3 regions of the Streptomyces sp. DSM 116795 genome follow, and region 1 is predicted to be linked to each of the others. Evidence: riboswitches for the same ligand, from Rfam matches in the RefSeq annotation. Region 1 holds a riboswitch; each other region holds the start of a gene.
What was found. Region 1 has a riboswitch for cobalamin ahead of metE (5-methyltetrahydropteroyltriglutamate--homocysteine S-methyltransferase). Riboswitches for the same ligand answer to the same signal wherever they lie in the genome.

Region 2: it holds a riboswitch for cobalamin, as region 1 does, so the genes downstream of both, ACSMXX_RS09675 (ribonucleoside-diphosphate reductase subunit alpha) here and metE (5-methyltetrahydropteroyltriglutamate--homocysteine S-methyltransferase) in region 1, are expected to answer to the same signal.
Region 3: it holds a riboswitch for cobalamin, as region 1 does, so the genes downstream of both, ACSMXX_RS26505 (cobalamin biosynthesis protein) here and metE (5-methyltetrahydropteroyltriglutamate--homocysteine S-methyltransferase) in region 1, are expected to answer to the same signal.

The regions. Positions count from the first base shown of each region.
Region 1 covers NZ_CM147707.1:5,747,055-5,753,092, reverse strand. Annotated here, with positions in the region: gene ACSMXX_RS24780 (CbtA family protein) at 1-657, shown strand, start outside; gene metE (5-methyltetrahydropteroyltriglutamate--homocysteine S-methyltransferase) at 772-3,111, opposite strand; cobalamin riboswitch at 3,255-3,481, opposite strand; gene ACSMXX_RS24770 (cytochrome P450) at 4,021-5,445, shown strand; gene ACSMXX_RS24765 (DUF1360 domain-containing protein) at 5,603-5,890, shown strand.
Region 2 covers NZ_CM147707.1:2,299,369-2,305,406, reverse strand. Annotated here, with positions in the region: gene ACSMXX_RS09680 (ribonucleotide-diphosphate reductase subunit beta) at 1-143, opposite strand, end outside; gene ACSMXX_RS09675 (ribonucleoside-diphosphate reductase subunit alpha) at 134-2,590, opposite strand; cobalamin riboswitch at 2,924-3,058, opposite strand; gene ACSMXX_RS09670 (GNAT family N-acetyltransferase) at 3,094-3,594, opposite strand; gene ACSMXX_RS09665 (YbdD/YjiX family protein) at 3,692-3,901, opposite strand; gene ACSMXX_RS09660 (carbon starvation CstA family protein) at 3,898-6,038, opposite strand, start outside.
Region 3 covers NZ_CM147707.1:6,151,121-6,157,158, forward strand. Annotated here, with positions in the region: gene cobN (cobaltochelatase subunit CobN) at 1-1,132, opposite strand, end outside; gene ACSMXX_RS26500 (cobyric acid synthase) at 1,132-2,676, opposite strand; gene ACSMXX_RS26505 (cobalamin biosynthesis protein) at 2,748-3,710, opposite strand; cobalamin riboswitch at 3,898-4,096, opposite strand; gene ACSMXX_RS26510 (hypothetical protein) at 4,449-4,676, opposite strand; gene ACSMXX_RS26515 (anion permease) at 4,737-6,038, opposite strand, start outside.

The DNA of each region.
Region 1 (6,038 bases):
GCCATCGCCTACGAGGAGGCGCATTCGCACGAGCACGGCGGCGAGGCACCGCTCGTCAGCCGCGGCATGCAGTCCACCGCGGGCCTCGCCACCGCAGTCCTGGTCTACGGCGTGGCCATCGGCGGCATCGCCTCGCTCGCCTTCAGCTTCGCGCTGGGGCGTGTGGGCCGCTTCGGTCCGCGTGCGACGGCACTGCTGCTGGCGGGCGCCGCGTTCGTCTGCCTGTACCTGGTGCCGTTCCTGAAGTACCCGGCCAACCCGCCGTCCGTGGGCGACCCGGCGAGCCTCGACAAGCGCACGGCTCTGTACTTCCTGATGGTGCTGCTGAGCGTGCTGCTCGCCGTCGCGGCGACGATCCTCGGCAAGCGCCTGGCACCGCGCCTGGGCAACTGGTACGCGACGGTGGCGGCGGCAGCCGGCTTCGCGTTCGCCGTCGGGCTCGCCTACGCCTTCCTCCCGTCCCTCAGTGAACTTCCCGACCACTTCCCCGCCTTGCTGCTGTGGGAGTTCCGCGTCTCGACGCTCGCCGTGCACCTGGTGCTGTGGGCCGCCTTCGGGCTGACGTTCGGCCATCTCGCCGAGCGGGCTCTGGGGTCGGCGGCACGCGGCGAGAAGGGCGCGGAGTCGCCGTCCGCCGCGGCGCCCGCCGCACACTGATGACCTGACGACCTCGCTCCACGCCGCACGAACGCCGCTGCCGGGCACCCGCGAAGGGTGCCCGGCAGCGGCGGTTCGGCCTCTGAGGAGCCCCGCCGGGGCCCCTCCGGCGCCTCAGCCGCGGGCCGCGACCTCCGTCCGTACGGTCCGTGCCGCCTCCACCATGTGCTCCAGTGCCTGACGCACCTCCGGCCAGCCGCGGGTCTTCAGACCGCAGTCCGGGTTGACCCACAGCCGCTCCGCCGGGATCGCACCGAGGCCCTTGCGCAGCAGCGACGCAACCTCACCGGCGTCGGGCACCCGAGGGGAGTGGATGTCGTAGACACCGGGGCCGACTTCGTTCGGGTAGCCGGCCGTGGCGAGTTCGCCGGCGACCTGCATGTGCGAGCGGGCCGCCTCCAGGCTGATGACGTCGGCGTCGAGACCCGCGATGGCGGAGACGATGTCGCCGAACTCCGCGTAGCACATGTGCGTGTGGATCTGGGTGTCCGCACGCACGCCGCCGGTGGCCAGCCGGAAGGACTCCGTCGCCCACGCCAGGTACTGCGGGCGCCCGTCGGCCCGCAGCGGCAGCGTCTCGCGCAGAGCGGGCTCGTCGACCTGGATGACGGCCGTGCCGGCGGCCTCCAGGTCGGCGACCTCGTCCCGCAGGGCCAGCGCGACCTGGCGTGCCGTCTCCGCCTGCGGCTGGTCGTCCCGTACGAACGACCACGCGAGCATGGTGACCGGGCCGGTGAGCATGCCCTTGACGGGGCGTGAGGTCTGCGACTGGGCGTAGCGCGTCCACCCCACCGTCATCGGCTCGGGACGTGAGACGTCGCCGGCGAGGATCGGCGGCCGTACGTAGCGGGTGCCGTAGGACTGCACCCAGCCGTGCTGCGTGGCGAGGTATCCGTTCAGCTGCTCCGCGAAGTACTGCACCATGTCGTTGCGTTCGGGCTCGCCGTGCACCAGCACGTCCACTCCGGCCTGCTCCTGGAAGGCCAGTACGTCGCGGATCTCCGCGGCGATCCGCTTGTCGTAACCCTCCGCGTCGAGCCGTCCGGCCCTCAAGTCGGCCCGTGCGGTGCGCAGTTCGCCGGTCTGCGGGAAGGAGCCGATGGTGGTCGTGGGGAGCAGCGGCAGACCCAGCCGGGTGCGCTGTGCCGCGGCGCGCTCCGGGTAGGACTGAGCGCGGCGCCCGTCGGCGTCGGTGACGGCCGCGGTACGGGCCCGTACCGCCGGGTCGCGGGTGAGGGCGGCGGACGAACGGGAGGCGAGCGCCGAGGAGTTGGCGTGCAGCAGACCCGCGATGACGTCGGTGCCCTCGCTCAGGCCCTTCGCCAGGGCGACGGTCTCCTCCACCTTCTGCCGTGCGAAGGCGAGCCAGCGCGCCACCTGCGGGTCCACGTCCCGCTCGACCGCGGCGTTCAGCGGTACGTGCAGCAGCGAGCAGGACGGCGCGACATCGACGCGGTCGGCGAATCCGAGCAGCGACGCCAGCGTGGAGAGCGACCGCTTCAGGTCGTTGATCCACACGTTGCGGCCGTCCACGACCCCCGCGACCAGCCGCTTGCCGGGCAGTCCGCCCGCACGCGCCAGATCCTCCAGATTGGCGGCGGCCGGTCCCGTGAAGTCCATCGCCAGCCCCTCGACGGGTGCCTTGGCGAGTACGGGCAGGGCCTCCCCGAGACGGTCGAAGTAGGACGCCACCAGCAGTGCGGGCCGGTCGGCCAGTCCGCCCAGATCGCGGTAGGCGCGTGCGGCGGCGTTCAGCTCCGCGGAGGTACGGTCCGCGGCCAGCGCCGGCTCGTCGAGCTGCACCCAGCGGGCGCCGGCTGCGCGCAGGTCGGCGAGCACCTCGGCGTAGACGGGCAGCAGCCGGTCCAGCAGGGTCAGCGGTTCGAAGTCCGCGGCGACGCCGGGCGCGGGCTTGGCGAGCAGCAGATACGTGACGGGACCGACGAGGACCGGCCTGGCGTCATGGCCCTGCGCGAGGGCCTCGGCCAGTTCGCCCTTCTGCTTCGAGGAGTCCGCCCCGAAGACGGTGTCCGGCCCCAACTCCGGTACGAGGTAGTGGTAGTTGGTGTCGAACCACTTCGTCATCTCCAGCGGTGCGACGTCCTGAGTGCCGCGCGCCATCGCGAAGTAGCCGTCAAGGGCGTCGGCGGCCTGCGCGGCCCGGTGCCGTTCGGGTACGGCACCGACCATGAGGGTGGTGTCCAGCACATGGTCGTAGAGGGAGAAGTCTCCGGTGGGCACCTCGTGCACGCCGGCGGCCCTGAGCTGCTGCCAGTTCTCCTGGCGCAGCCCCGCTGCGGTCTCCCGCAGGGCGTCGGCGGTGACACGGCCCTTCCAGTAGCCCTCGACGGCCTTCTTCAGTTCACGGCCGGGACCCTGCCGCGGATATCCGTGGACCGTGGCCAGGGACCTCGTAGATGCGTTCGCTGCCGCGGCTGCGGACTTCGGTGTCACTCAACTCTCCTTCGCGAGTCTCGCCGGTGACCCTGATGCACGGGCGAGGGAGGAGAGGCGACGCGGCGGCCGCACGCACGCCGCGTGCCGTCCGCCTGTACCGCCGACCCGCCCTCGAGGTCACCGAGATCGCCGCATACGACCGTCGTACACGGGCAGTGGCAGGTCTTCGGACTCGTGGGCCTGCCGCGTCCGTGTTCCACGGACCGGCACCTACTGGCCGTCGCTTCCCGGGCCCACTCGGGCCCAGTGCGTAAGACGGCGTTCGTTCCCACTCACCGCTGCGGGGCAGTTCCGGAGTCTCACCGGATTCCCTCTTGCGACGTGCCTGCCTGGCGGACAGGCCGAACCGACTGCTCTTCCAGCGTACGGGGGTGTGTGGCGCACCGGCAAAGGCCGGGGATGCGGGGTAACTCATGCTCCCCGCCGGTTTACGCGGGGGTGGGCACGGCTCACGCCGGGTGTGGCCGCCGGCCGGGCCGCTCGCTCCGGCCGGACGCCGGGCCGGGCCCGCTCCCGCCTCCTTGCGGTGTCCCGGGCCGCCGGTGGCGACAGCGCCTCACCGCTCGCCTCCCACGGGGCCGCCGCCGCGCGTGGGTCAGTGCCGACCCGGGCCTCGAGGCTCGTGCCTCCCGGCCGCAGGCCCAGGCGGGGCAGGGGCACTTGGGTAACCGGGCCGCAGGAGGGCCCGCGGCGTGGCGCTCCCGAGTCGGCCAGGACGGGCGCCCGTTGGCCCCGCTCCGGGCCGGAACGGCCGCATGCGCGGCGGTCCGCCGTCCGTGTCCCGGCGGTGTGGCGCGCGCCGAGTCGCGGCCCGCCGGTTCCAAGCTGCTGCCGGAGACTCGCCGCTCCGCCGGCGCGCAGACCGGGCGGGGCGATCCCTTCCACGAGCGACTGGAGAAGATGACCATGCCATCCCGCCCCGCGCCCGCGTCCACTCCGGCATCCGGAGCATCCGGAACCGCGGCCGCTCCCGAAACCCGGGCCGCCTTCGAAGGCCAGGCCGCACCCCAAGCCCAGGCCGCACCCGCCGCCGAGGACGCCGGACTGCCCCCGGAGGCCAACCCCGCAGACCCGCGGTTCTGGCAACTGCCGCACGAACAGCGGCACCAGGTCTTCGCCATGCTGCGCGAGCGGGAGGCGCCCACGTACTTCGCACACCCGCAGCACACCCTGCGCAAGCGCCAGCAGCCCGGCTTCTACGCCCTCGTCCGGCACGAGCACGTGCAGGAGGCGAGCCGCAACGCGGCGGTGTTCGGGAGCGCGCCGGGTGTCACCACGCCGCACCCCGCACGCTGGGTGAAGGCCCTCTTCGGGGAGTCCATGGTCAACCTCGACGGCCGTGACCACGCCAAGCTGCGGAAGATCATCTCCCGTGCGTTCAGCCCGCGGCTGCTGGCCGGCACCGAGAAGGACATCGAGGACGTCGTCGCCACCGTCGTCGGTGACGCGGTGCGGCAGCCCTCCCGCGAATTCGTCACCGCTGTCGCCTCGCTGGTGCCGTTCGAGGTGGTGTGCAACATGATGGGCATCCCCCGGCGCCACCGGCCGCGCATCCTCGCCCAGCTCAACGACGCCTCGGAGAACATCGGCGTACGGCGGGGAGCCGGCGCGAAGTTCCGTATCCCGGGCAAGGGGCTGCGGGCCCTGGCCCGTATGCACGTCATGATCGCCATGCTCGCGCGGGAGCGCCGGCGCCGCCCAGCCGACGACCTCATCTCGGCGCTCGTGACCGCCGATGTGGACGGGCAGTGCCTGGGAAACCGTCAACTGGGCGCGTTCTTCACGCTGTTGATGGTGGCGGGGGTGGAGACGACCCGTAACGCGATCTCGCACGGCCTCGCGCTGCTCAGCGCACACCCCGAGCAGCGGGAGCTGTGGGAGAGCGACTTCGAGAAGTACGCGGACACCGCCGTCGACGAGATCGTGCGGTGCTCGACGCCCATCATCCAGTTCCGGCGCACGCTGCGCACCGACCACGTCATGGGCGGCCGTACGCTGCGCAGAGGCGACACCGTCGCGCTCTACTACGCCTCAGCCAACCGCGACGAGGCCGTCTTCCCCGACGCCGGCGCCTTCGACATCACCCGTGACCCCAACCCCCACCTCGGCTACGGCGGCGGAGGCCCGCACCACTGCCTGGGCGCGCACCTGGCCCGGCAGGAGCTCAAAGCGCTCTTCAGGCTGCTGCTCACCGACTCCGTCGGCATGCGGGCCGACGGACCGCCGGACCTGGTGCCCTCCAGCTTCGACAACCGCATCCGTTCACTGCAGTTCGACATCGCCCGGCCTCGCGACGGCGGAGAGGCGACCGCCCGGGTGAGCGGCGCCTGACGTCCGGAGCGCTCCACCGGGGCCCGTGCGGGACTGCGGGGGGCGCGGCGGCGTTGTGTCCCGGCGCGCGCCGGGACACAACGCGCGCCGTTGCCGCGCGCCCGAAGGTGGTTCTGCGCGCCTGTTACTGAGGGCCCGTCACCGTACGATGAATTGCATGAATACCGTGGTGTTTCTTCTCGCCCTCGGCACCACTTGTCGTATTACCAGGTTCATAACGAAGGACACCCTCGCGGCGAGCTTCCGATCGTGGGTGGCCGCGCGATTCGGTGACGATTCCAGGCCCGCCTATCTCGTCACCTGCAGCTGGTGCACCAGCATCTGGGTGTCCACCGCCGTCGTTCCTTCTGCGTATCTCGCCGGCGGCTCGCTCGCATTCCAGGCCGTCGCCATGATCCTCACCGTGTCCTACCTCGCGGGGATCGCATCCAACTGGATCGACTGAAACTGCGGTGTCAGCGCCGTGTGCCGACCCGAATCCCCTTCTTCCGCACCGCGGTTGAGCCGCATCTCCTCCCGCGGGAGCCGTTCTCCCGGCCGCTCCGCACGGGAGCGCCGCCGATGTGTCGGCGGTACCCCGTCCGGGGCACACA
Region 2 (6,038 bases), 3.4 Mb from region 1:
GTCCAGGTGTTCTTGATCGCGTCGCGGTACCGGTCGTAGAAGCCGGGGTAGCGCATCGGGCGCAGCGTCAGCTCGAAGCCCGGGTCGAGCAGATTCCCGGCGGGACCGCCGGCGGTGGTCTTGGCGCTGGTCATTACTGGCATGCCTCGCAGGTCTCGGGGTTCTCCAGGGAGCAGGCGGCTTCGCCGTCGCCGGCTGCGTCGGCGTCGGCTGCGTCGGCGTCGGCGTCGGCGGCGGCGGCGGTGGCGGTGGCGGTGTCGGAGGCCGTGGCGGTGGCGGCGGACGGCAGGGCCTGCGTGCCGCCGTTGCGGCCGTCGCCACCACCGTCCTCCCCGGTGTCGCCCACGTCGCCGCTCGTCCCGCCCGCCGCGCGGGCGATCCGTGTCGCGGGTCGCGAACGCAGGTAGTACGTGGTCTTGATGCCGCTCTTCCAGGCATAGGCGTACATCGAGCTGAGCTTGCCGATCGTGGGCGCCGCCATGAACAGGTTCAGCGACTGGCTCTGGTCCAGGTACGGGGTGCGGGCGGCGGCCATGTCGATCAGGGAGCGCTGCGGCAGCTCCCAGGCCGTGCGGAAGAGCCGGCGGACGTCCTCCGGGACCCGCGCCAGCTCCTGCACCGAGCCGCTCGTCTCGCGGAGCTCCTCACGGGTGCGCTCGTCCCACATCCCCAGCCGCTTCAACTCCGCTACGAGATAGGCGTTCACCTGCAGGAACTCGCCGCTCAGCGTCTCCCGCTTGAAGAGGTTGGAGACCTGCGGCTCGATGCATTCGTACACCCCGGCGATCGCCGCGATGGTCGCGGTCGGTGCGACGGCGAGGAGCAGCGAGTTCCGCATGCCCGTGCGGGCGATGCGGGCGCGCAGCTCCGACCAGCGCTCGGGCCAGGTCCGTCCGGCCTGCGGGTAGTGGTCGGGATGCAGCACGCCGCGCGCCGTACGAGTCTCCTCCCAGGCCGGCAGCGGACCGTGCCGCTCGGCGAGGTAAGCACTGGTCTCGTACGCGGCGAGCATGATCCGTTCGGAGATGCGGGTGGACAGCTCCCGCGCCGCCGCGGAGTCGAAGGGCAGCCGCATGCGGAAGAAAGCGTCCTGCAGGCCCATGACGCCCAGACCGACCGGACGCCAGCGGGAGTTGGACCGCTCCGCCTGCTCCGTCGGATAGAAGTTGATGTCGACGACCCGGTCGAGGAACGTCACGGCCGTACGGACTGTGGCGTCCAGGCGCTCCCAGTCCATCCCGTCCCCGGCCTCGGTCAGGTGGGCGGCGAGGTTGACCGATCCCAGGTTGCAGACGGCCGTCTCGCCGTCGTCGGTGACCTCGAGGATCTCCGTGCACAGGTTCGAGGAGTGCACGATACGGCCGGGTTCCGCGGTCTGGTTGGCGGTGCGGTTAGAAGTGTCCTTGAAGGTCATCCAGCCGTTCCCCGTCTGCGCGAGGGTGCGCATCATGCGCGCGTACAGCTGGCGGGCCGGCACCTGCCGCACCGCGCGGCCCTCGGCCTCCGCCCGGCGGTAGGCGGCGTCGAACTCCTCGCCCCACAGGTCCGCGAGCTGCGGCACGTCGACCGGGGAGAAGAGCGACCAGCCGGCGTCGGCCTCCACGCGCCGCATGAACTCGTCCGGAATCCAGTGCGCGAGGTTGAGGTTGTGCGTGCGCCGCGCCTCCTCGCCGGTGTTGTCCCGCAGTTCGAGGAACTCCTCGATGTCCGCGTGCCAGGTCTCCAGGTAGACGCAGGCTGCGCCCTTGCGCCGGCCGCCCTGGTTCACGGCGGCGACCGAGGAGTCCAGGGTGCGCAGGAACGGCACGATGCCGCCGGAGTGGCCGTTGGTGCCGCGGATCAGCGAACCGCGGGCGCGGATACGGGAGTAGGGCAGGCCGATGCCGCCCGCGTGCTTGGAGAGCCGTGCCACCTGCTTGTAGCGGTCGTAGATCGAGTCCAGGTCGTCCTGCGGCGAGTCCAGCAGATAGCAGGACGACATCTGGGCGTGCCGCGTACCGGAGTTGAAGAGCGTGGGGGAGGAGGGCAGATACGCGAGCGAGCTCGTCAGCCCGTACAGCTCGGCGACCTCCTCGGCCGCCTCCGCCGAAGCGTCCGCCGCGAGTCCGCACGCGACGCGCAGCAGGAAGTGCTGGGGCGTCTCGATCACCTGCCGGGTCGTGGGATGCCGCAGCAGGTAGCGCGAGTGCACCGTGCGGAGCCCGAAGTAGCCGAAGCGGTCGTCCGCTCCGTCTGCGATCGCCGCATCCACCAGCGCGTCCAGCCGCTGCGCGTGCGCCCGTACGAACTCGGCCGTGCGGTCGGCGATGAGACCCTCGCGGTGCCCGGTCGCGACGGAGGATGAGAAGGACACGGCGCCCTGGCCGCGGGCCTCGTCGCGGATCGCGAGGGTGAGCAGCCGCGCCGCCAGCTGTGAGTATGCGGGCTCCTCGCCGATCAGCCCGGCGGCCTCCTCCGCGGCGAGCGCCCGCAACTCGGCCTCGCCGGCGCCCTGCCGGCGTCCGCGGAGCACCGCCGTGGCGACCCGGCCGGCTTCGGTGCCGGGCAGATCGGCGGTCAGCTCGGTCAGCTCGGTCAGGACGCGCGACAGTGCGCCGTCCCGGTCCGGTGGCGCCGGTGAGGAGCCGGACGCGGACGCCGGTACGTAGGCCGATGCCGGTACGGACGCGGGTGCGTCCCCGGTCCCGGTTGCGGTCCCGGTTGCGGCCCCGGTCACGGTCACGGATGCGATGGTCACGGGATGTGCTCTCCCTCGCTCGGTTCAGGTCACCGGCTCACCGGGGAGCGCACTTGGCGGGCGCGCGAGGGGCATGCCGCATCGGCGAAGCGGCAGACCTTGCGGCGTCCACCGGCCCAACCCTCGGGACCCGGACGTCTTTCGACACGGCCGGCAGGCACTCGGACTCGCGACGACCGCTCAGCGCGGCTCACCCGGAAGAGGACGGGCCTGCGGCACAGAGCAGCACATCGCACACCGTTGCGGGACAGTTCCGGATTCGCACCGGATTCCCCTGCGCGGCAGCGAGCACGAGCATACATCTAGTAGCGAGTTGCGCCACTCGCCCCCACATCTTGTGCCGGGTGAGTCGCAGTTCACAGTTCGAGAGCGAACGCGTGCAGCCACAGGCCGGGATACGGCTCCCAGTCCTGCTCGGGCACCGGGACGAACCCCAGCCGCCCGTACAGCCGGTGGGCCGCCGACATCCCCTCATGGCTGCAGAGCACGAGCCGTCTCAGGCGACGCTCACGCGCCCTGTCCATGCACGCGCGCACGAGGGCCTCGCCCGCTCCGCGCCCGCGCCCCTCCGGCCGTACGGCGAGCATCCTGAACTCGCCCTCGCCGGGCCCCGCGATGTCCGCGTACTCCCCGCCGTCACCGACGAATGAGACCGCGCCGAGCACGGAATCCGAGGCGGTGTCGACGGCGACCAGGATCTCCGTGTGCTCTGCGCGGCGCCGCGCCGCACGCAGCTCCGTCAGGTACGGATCGTCCGCACCGAACGTCAGCAGTCCGTCCTCGAGATACGCCTGTGCCGTCAGCTCGCCGACGCCGTCCAGCTCCTCGTCCCGCGCCGGTCTGATCGTGATGTCCATGGAACGAGCATGCCTTGCCCCACTGACAACGCGGAGGGCTGCCCGTCCTCGCCAGGACGGACAGCCCTCTCACGTACGTCAGTGACTCCCGCACACCTCAGCAGCAGCGGAAGCCGCCGCGGGGATCGCACTCGCGCGCGTCGGTGCGCTCCCGCTCGAACTCCCGGCGGCTCGGCACCCGCGCCGTGGGATCGTGCTCGCGCAGATGCGCCACGTACCGGTCGTAGGCGCTCTCGTCGGTCAGCTCGCGCATGTACCAGCGCACCCAGCGTGCGCCGCGCATCAGGCGTCCCGCCACCGCTGTCATGAGCTCTCACGCGCCCCTGAGCCGCTCGTGGCGCCCGCACCGCCGGAGCCCTCACCATCGCCGTCACCGGCCCCGACACCCGCGCCGACGGCCACCAGCTCCGCCTTCTCCTCCTGTGTGGGGATCAGGCCGGAAGGAGCGACGAGTTCGGACTTCTGGTACGGGACCTCGTTCAGCGGCGTGCTGTCCGGAGCGCGCAGCGCCTTGACGCACACGCGGCCGGCGTCCACCAGAACCACCACGACCAGCAGCGCGAAGAGCGCCGAGAGCACGCCGTCCACCGTCGAGTTGGTCACGATGGTGTGCATGTCGTCCATGCTCTTGGCGGGCGGCAGCACCTTGCCGTCGTCGATGGCCGCCTGGAAGTCGGAGCGCTGCTGGAAGAAGCCCACCTTCGGGTCGCTGGAGAAGACCTTCTGCCAGCTCGCCGTCAGCGTCACCACCGCGTCCCAGACCAGTGGAACTCCCGTCACCCAGGCCCACTTGACCCTGCCGGACTTCACCAGCAGCGTCGTCGCCACCGCGAGCGCGACGGCAGCGAGCAGCTGGTTGGCGATGCCGAACAGCGGGAAGAGCTGGTTGATCCCGCCGAGTGGCTCGTGCACGCCGACCCACAGGAAGTAGCCCCACAGGGTGACGACGATCGCGCTGCACAGCCACAGACCCGGCAGCCAGCTCACCTTGCGGAACGGCTTGTAGAGGTTGCCCAGCGTGTCCTGCAGCATGAACCGGCCCACGCGGGTGCCCGCGTCCAGCGCGGTGAGGATGAACAGCGCCTCGAACATGATCGCGAAGTGGTACCAGAAGGCCTTCGCCCCCGCACCGCCGACGACGGCCGAGAAGATCTCCGCGACCCCGACGGCCAGGGTCGGTGCCCCGCCCGTACGGGAGAGCAGCGACTGCTCCTCGACTTCCTTGGCCGCCGAGGCCAGCGCCTCCGGCGAAATCGAGTATCCGAGGTCGCCGACCGCCTGGGACGCCGACTGCACACTGTCGCCGATGACACCCGCCGGGGCGTTCATCGCGAAGAAGAGACCGGGGTCGATGATGCAGGCCGCGACCATCGCCATCACGGCGACGAACGACTCCATCAGCATGGAGCCGTACCCGATCATCCGGATCTGCGTCTCCTTCTGGATCATCTTCGGGGTGGTGCCCGAGGAGATCAGGGCATGGAAGCCGGAGAGCGCCCCGCAGGCGATGGTGATGAAGACGAACGGGAAGAGCGACCCGGCGAAGACGGGCCCGTCGCCGCGCGTCGCGAAGTCCGTGACGGCGTCCATCTTCATGGTGGGCATCGCGACGACCACACCGACGGCGAGCAGCCCGATGGTGCCGACCTTCATGAACGTCGAGAGGTAGTCGCGCGGCGCGAGCAGCATCCATACGGGCAGCACCGAGGCGATGAAGCCGTACACCACGATCCAGATGACCAGCGTGGCCGGCTCCAGCGTGAAGGTGTCCGCCAGCGAGGACTCCGCGACCCAGCTGCCCGAGGCGATCGCGAGCAGCAGCAGCGCGACGCCGATCAGCGAGACCTCGGTGACCCTGCCGGGACGGATCACCCTCAGGTAGAAGCCCATGAACAGTGCGATGGGGATCGTCATGGCGATGGAGAAGGTGCCCCACGGCGACTCCGCCAGGGCGTTGACCACGACGAGTGCCAGCACGGCGAGCAGGATGATCATGATGGCGAAGACGGCGATCAGCGCGGCCGCGCCGCCCACCGGGCCGATCTCCTCACGTGCCATCTGCCCGAGCGACTTGCCGTCGCGCCGCATCGAGAAGAAGAGCACCACCATGTCCTGCACGGCGCCCGCCAGGACGACGCCGGCGATGATCCAGATGGTGCCGGGCAGATATCCCATCTGGGCGGCGAGGATCGGGCCCACCAGCGGTCCGGCGCCGGCGATGGCGGCGAAGTGGTGGCCGAGCAGCACGCGCCGGTCGGTGGGATGGAAGTCGATGCCGTTGTTGAGCCGCTCCGCGGGCGTGGCACGGGTCTTGTCGACCTTGAGCACACGATTCGTGATGAACCGCGCATAGAAGCGGTAGCCGATGGCGTATGAGCCGAGGGCGGCCGCGACCATCCAGGCCGCGGAGATCTCCTCGCCCCGTGACAGCGCGAGGACGCCCC
Region 3 (6,038 bases), 400 kb from region 1:
CTCCGTCGCGGGGTGAGACGCCGTACCCCGCGTCGCGCAGTGCGTCCAGCAGCTTCACCGCGGACGCCGGAGTGTCGAGGCCGACGGCGTTGCCGACCCGCGAGTGCTTGGTCGGGTAGGCGGTGAAGACCACCGCGAGCTTCTTCTCCGCGTTCGGCTTGTGCCTCAGCACCGCGTGCCGCACGGCGATTCCCGCGACGCGGCGGGCACGCTCCGGGTCGGCGGCGTAGACGGGGACGCCGTCCGGGCCCTCCTCCTTGAAGGAGAACGGAACCGTGATCAGCCGCCCGTCGAACTCCGGGATCGCCACCTGCATCGCCGCGTCCATCGGCGAGAGGGCCGCGTCGGAGGCCAGCCACGCCTCCCGCGTGCTCGTCAGGCACATCCCCTGCAGCAGCGGCACGTCCAGTTCCGCCAGGGCCCCGATGTCCCACGTCTCGTCGTCGCCGCCGGCGGAGGCGTCACCGGCCCGGGTGCCGCCGGCCGCCAGCACGGTGGTCACCAGCGCGTCGGCCTGCCCCAGGATCTCGTAGAGCGCCGGGTCCGCGCTTCGCAGCGAACCGCAGTAGACGGGCAGTGCGTTGGCGCCCGCCGCCTCGATCGCCTCGCACAGCGTGTCCACGAACGCGGTGTTGCCCGCGAGTTCGTGCGCCCGGTAGAAGAGCACACCCACCGTGGGCGCCTCCGGCCGTCGCTCGTAGGCGCCGTGCACCCCGAACTCCGGCATGGCGGCGGGCGGTTCGAAGCCCTCCCCGCTCATCAGCACCGTGTCGGAGAGGAAGCACGCGAGCTGCCGCAGGTTCTCCGGGCCTCCCTCCACGAGATACTTCAGCGCCTCGGCGACCACGCCCGACGGCACGCTCGACTCGGCCATCAGCTCCGCGTCCGGCACCGCCTCCCCGCCCAGCAGCACCGTGGGCACCCCGGACGCCTTGAGCGCGGCAAGCCCGTCCTCCCATGCGCGCTTGCCGCCGAGCAGCCGTACGACCGCGAGGTCCACGCCGTCCAGCAGCCCCGGCAGATCCCCGGCCGCGTCGACCCGCGTGGGGTTGGCGATCCGGTACGGGGCGGCGGACGCGCGGGCCGCCAGCAGATCGGTGTCGGAGGTGGACAGCAGCAGAACAGTGCTCATCAAGAGGCTCCCGCGTGTTGTGCCTCCGGCGCGCCCGGGGCGACGAACGGCAGGCCCGTGGGCGGGCCCGACTCGATCAGCCGCAGCAGCGCGTCCGTGTCGGCGTGTTCTTCGATGAGATCGCCCAGGCGATCCAGTTGCTCCTCGCGCAGCGCCGCGAAGCTGGTCTGCGGCGCAGGCTGAAATCCGCCACGGCCCGCGTCGGCGGCGACCCGGCGCAGGAAGGCCCGCCGGAAGCCGTCGCTCTCCAGCGACCCGTGCCAGTGCGTCCCCCATACGGCGCCGTCCCGGCAGCCGTCGAGTGCCGTGCCGTCCGCGTCCCTGAACACGGCCTCGCCGCCCAGCACTTCGGCGACCCCGTGGTGGATCTCGTAACCCTCTGCGTGCTCGTCCAGGGCCCGGCCCGACGGCCGGGCGAGGGTCTTTTCGTGCGCGAAACGCACCCGTACCGGCAGCAGACCGAGCCCCTCGACGGTGCCGGCCCGCGACTCGACGTCGTCCTCGACGCGCTCTCCCAGCATCTGGAAGCCGCCGCAGACGCCCAGCACGGGCCGCCCCTCGGCCGCCCGGCGCCGCACCGCGTCCGCGAGTCCGCGCTCGCGCAGCCACGCGAGGGCCCGCACCGTGCCGCGGGTGCCGGGCAGCACCACCAGGTCGGCGTCGGCGAGCTCCTCGGGCCGGTCCGTGAAGCGGACGACGACGCCGGGCTCGGCGGCGAGCGCGTCGACATCGGTGAAGTTCGACATCAGGGGCACCGGCACAACCGCTATGCGCAGCACGTCGGTTCCGTACGGGGCCGACGGCGCCGACTCGCGGACGGTGCTGCGCAGGGAGACCCTCAGACCGTCCTCCTCGTCGATGCCCAGGCCGTGCCGGAAGGGCAGCACACCCAGCACCGGACGCCCGGTCAGGCCGTGCAGCATCTCCAACCCGGGCTCCAGCAGCGTCACATCGCCGCGGAACTTGTTGACCACATAGCCCGCGAGCAGCGCCTGATCCTGTGCCGCCAGCAGCGCCGTCGTACCGAAGAAGGAGGCGAAGACACCTCCGCGGTCGATGTCGCCGACGACGACCACGGGCAGCCCGGCGGCCCTCGCCAGGCCCATGTTGACGATGTCGCTGCGGCGCAGATTGATCTCCGCGGGACTGCCTGCGCCCTCGCAGATCACCGCGTCGTGTGTGCGCCGGAGCTCGGCGAGACAGTCGGCGACCGTGCCCAGCAGACGTTCCTGCTTGCCGGAGTGGTAGCCGCCGGCGCTCATCTCACCGACCGCCCTGCCCAGCAGCACCACTTGGCTGCTGCTGTCGCTGCCCGGCTTGAGGAGCACCGGGTTCATCAGGGCGGTCGGTTCGGTGCGCGCGGCGGCCGCCTGCATGGCCTGTGCCCTGCCGATCTCGGCGCCGTCCAGCGTCACGTACGAGTTGAGCGACATGTTCTGCGCCTTGAACGGCGCGACCTTCAGGCCCTTGCGCGTCAGCCACCGGCAGATCCCCGCGGTCACCACGCTCTTGCCCGCGTCGGAGGTGGTGCCGGCGACGAGCAGCCCGCCGCCCGTTCCGTCCGCGAACCTGCCCGGGGGGCGGCCGCGTCGCTCGCCGTGCGTTCCCGTGGGCGTCACCGGCTACCCCTTTCCGCCCGGCGGCCGGCCCGCAGCGCGCCGCCGGCCGACGTGACCAGCAGTGCCAGCGCGCCGACGCGCCGCGAGAGCCGCACCGCTTCGGCGATGTCTCCCGTACGTACGGTGCGCCCTTGGGAGTTGAGCACCGGGCGGTGCTCGGTGCGTCCCCCGTAGCTGAGGGTGCCGCCCAGCCGTACGCCCAGCGCCCCGGCGAACGCGGCTTCCACCGGGCCCGCGTTGGGGCTGGGATGGCGGCCTGCGTCGGCGCACCACGCACGCAGAGCCCCGCGCGGCGAAGGCCCGGCGAGCGCGGCGAGTGCGGCAGTGAGCCGCGCACCGGGCCAGCCGGCGGCATCGTCCAGTCGGGCCGCCGCCCAGCCGAAGTGCAGATGGCGGGGCGAGCGGTGACCGACCATGGCGTCGAGGGTGTTGACGGCGCGGAAGGCTGCCATCCCCGGCGCCCCGGCGGCCGCCCCCCACACCAGGGCGCCGACGACGGCGTCCGAGGTGTTCTCCGCGACCGACTCCACGACGGCACGCGCGATGGCGTCCGCGTCGAGAGCCTGGGGATCGCGTCCGCACAGATTCGGCAACAGCCGCCGTGCGCCCTCCACATCGTCCGCGTGCAGGGCCGCGGCCACGGCCAGCGCCTCCTGCCGCAGCCCGGTGCCGCCCAGCACCGTCCAGGTCACCGCCGCGTCGGCGAGCGCGGCGCCGCCCGCCCCGGCGAGGGCGCGTGCGGTGCGCGAGAGCGCTGTGACGGCCGTGACGGCGCCCGCGACGCACAGTGCGGTGTGCAGCGCGCCCGCACCGCGGTGATCCCGCCACAGGACGCGCTCGGCAGCGGCGGCGGCCCGGCCGAAGGCGGCCACCGGGTGCCCGCGGCGCGGGTCGCCCAGCAGCAGATCGCCCAGATGACCGAGGGCCGCGCCGAACAGGTGGGTGCGATGGGCCCGCACCGTCAGCGTGCCGTCGTCGTGCCTCGGAGAAGCAGCGCGGCGGCGCCGGGCAGCCGGCCGCGGTGCCGGGGGATGCCGCGGGCGCGGGCGAATGCACGGGCCGTGACGTGAACGGGAGCGGACACAGGTGTGGGAGAGGCTGGCAAGCCACGCATGACGGAGTCCTCACTCAGGGTCCGCGCCCTGGTTCGACGTGCCGGCGGTGAAAGTCTCCTGGCTCCCGGATCGCTGCGTCCCCCGGCCTTCCAGCCCGTCGAACATATGGGCCGTGGCCGTCGGTTGGGGGTGCGCTCCCCGGTGACAGTGGCGGGACCGCGCCGGACTCGCACCGGCTTCCTCTCCTGCCGCCGTTGGGCATTCGGCAGTCCACCACGTACCGGGAAGGGCGTCAACTCGCCGCTGACCTGCGACGGGAGAGTGTGAGCAGACACACGGGCAGGTGCACCGGGACATGACGAAGGGGGTACGGAGCAGCGCGCTCCGTACCCCCGAGGGGGTGTCTGCCAAATCCCGTCTGCTCCGCGGCGGCTTGCACGCACGCTCGCTGCGTTGTCAGTCGTCGGCGCAGCCCGCTGCGCTCTCCTCCCTCCGCCTTGCGATCGCACGCACCAGCCACCGCGGACCCCGCCCTGCTGGGGGTACCTCCCGGGCCGAAGGCCCAGGGGGAGGACGACGCTATTTGTCAGGCACCCCCTCGCCCCGGCGGCCGCCCTCAGGAGCCCGCCGTTACAGCGCTGTTCAGGGCGCGGTGATGATGTAGATGCCGTACGCGACGGCCGCGGCGCACAGTGCGAAGCAGGCGTACGCGCCGGTGCGGGCCAGCACGGAGGAGCCGCCGCCCTGTGCGCTCTGGGTCTTGCCGGCGGAGGCACCCACGATGCCGAGTGTGAACACGCCCACCAGGGCGACCGTGGCCACGAGGCTGACGCCGAATACCTGGCCGAGCGCTGCCCAGTCGATGTCCATAGCGTTTCCCTGTCTGCTGTGTGGTTGCGGAGGTCTGCGGAGCGAGCGGGGCCGGCCGGGCTAGCCGAGTGTGGAGGCGGTTCGTCGGCGCTCGGCCTCCGCGTCCGCCTCCGCGGGCTGGACCGGCACGGCGGCGTCCTCCGGTGTGGCGTGCGGACCGCCGTTGCCGTCCGCACGGTTGTGCGCCGCTGCCGCCGCCGCTACGGGCGGCGGCGCGACGCTGCGCAGCGCGGCCGTGACGACGCCGGCGGGCTCCGGCCCGGAAGTCCCGGGCAGCGAGACGTCGTTGACGTTGGTGTGGTCGACGGGCTGGCGGCGCGAGAGCACCCAGATGCCGCCGCTCATCGCCAGTGCGAGCACCGCGACCGTGGTGACGCCCCAGTCGCCCTGCCGCGCCAGCAGCGCCGCACCCGCGGCGACGAGCCCGGCCGCCGGAAGGGTCAGACCCCAGCCCGCCACCATGCGGGCCGCCGTCGACCAGCGCACGACGCCGCCCTTGCGGCCCACGCCGGAGCCCATGACGGCACCGGAGCACACGTGAGTGGTCGAGAGCGAGAAGCCGATGTGGGAGGAGGCGAGGATCGTGACCGCGGCGGAGGTCTGCGCGGCGAATCCCTGCGGGGGCTTGATGTCGGTGATGCCGTTGCCCATGGTGCGGATGATCCGCCAGCCGCCGAGATACGTACCCAGCGCTATGGCCAGGCCGGCCGAGACGATGACCCACATCGGCGGGTCCGCCTCGGGGGCGATCACGCCGCCCGTGATCAGGGCCAGGGTGATGACGCCCATGGTCTTCTGCGCGTCGTTGGTTCCGTGCGCCAGGGAGACCAGGGCGGCGGAGGTGATCTGCCCCGCCCGGTAGCCCTTGGCGGTCTGCTGCTCGTCGGCGTTGCGGGCGGCACGGTAGGTCAGCCGCGTCGCGAACAGCGCGGCGAGGCCCGCGACGAGCGGGGCCGCGATGGCCGGGATGAGCACCTTCATCACAACGGTGCCGCCGTTGACGGCGCCGAGGCCGACCGAGGCGACGGTGGCCCCGAGAAGGCCTCCCATCAGCGCGTGCGAGGAGCTGGAGGGGAGCCCGGCGAGCCAGGTCAGCAGGTTCCAGATGATCGCTCCGACCAGCCCGGCGAAGATCACTTCAGGCTGGATTCCGGAGCCTTCGTCGATGATTCCCGATGAGATGGTCTTGGCGACCTCGATGGAGAGAAAGGCTCCGGCGAGGTTGAGGACCGCCGACATCGCCACCGCGGTCTTGGGCTTGAGCGCCCCGGTGGAGATGGTGGTGGCCATGGCGTTGGCCGTGTCGTGAAAGCCGTTCGTAAAGTCGAACACCAAGGCCGTGACGATCACGATCCCGATGAG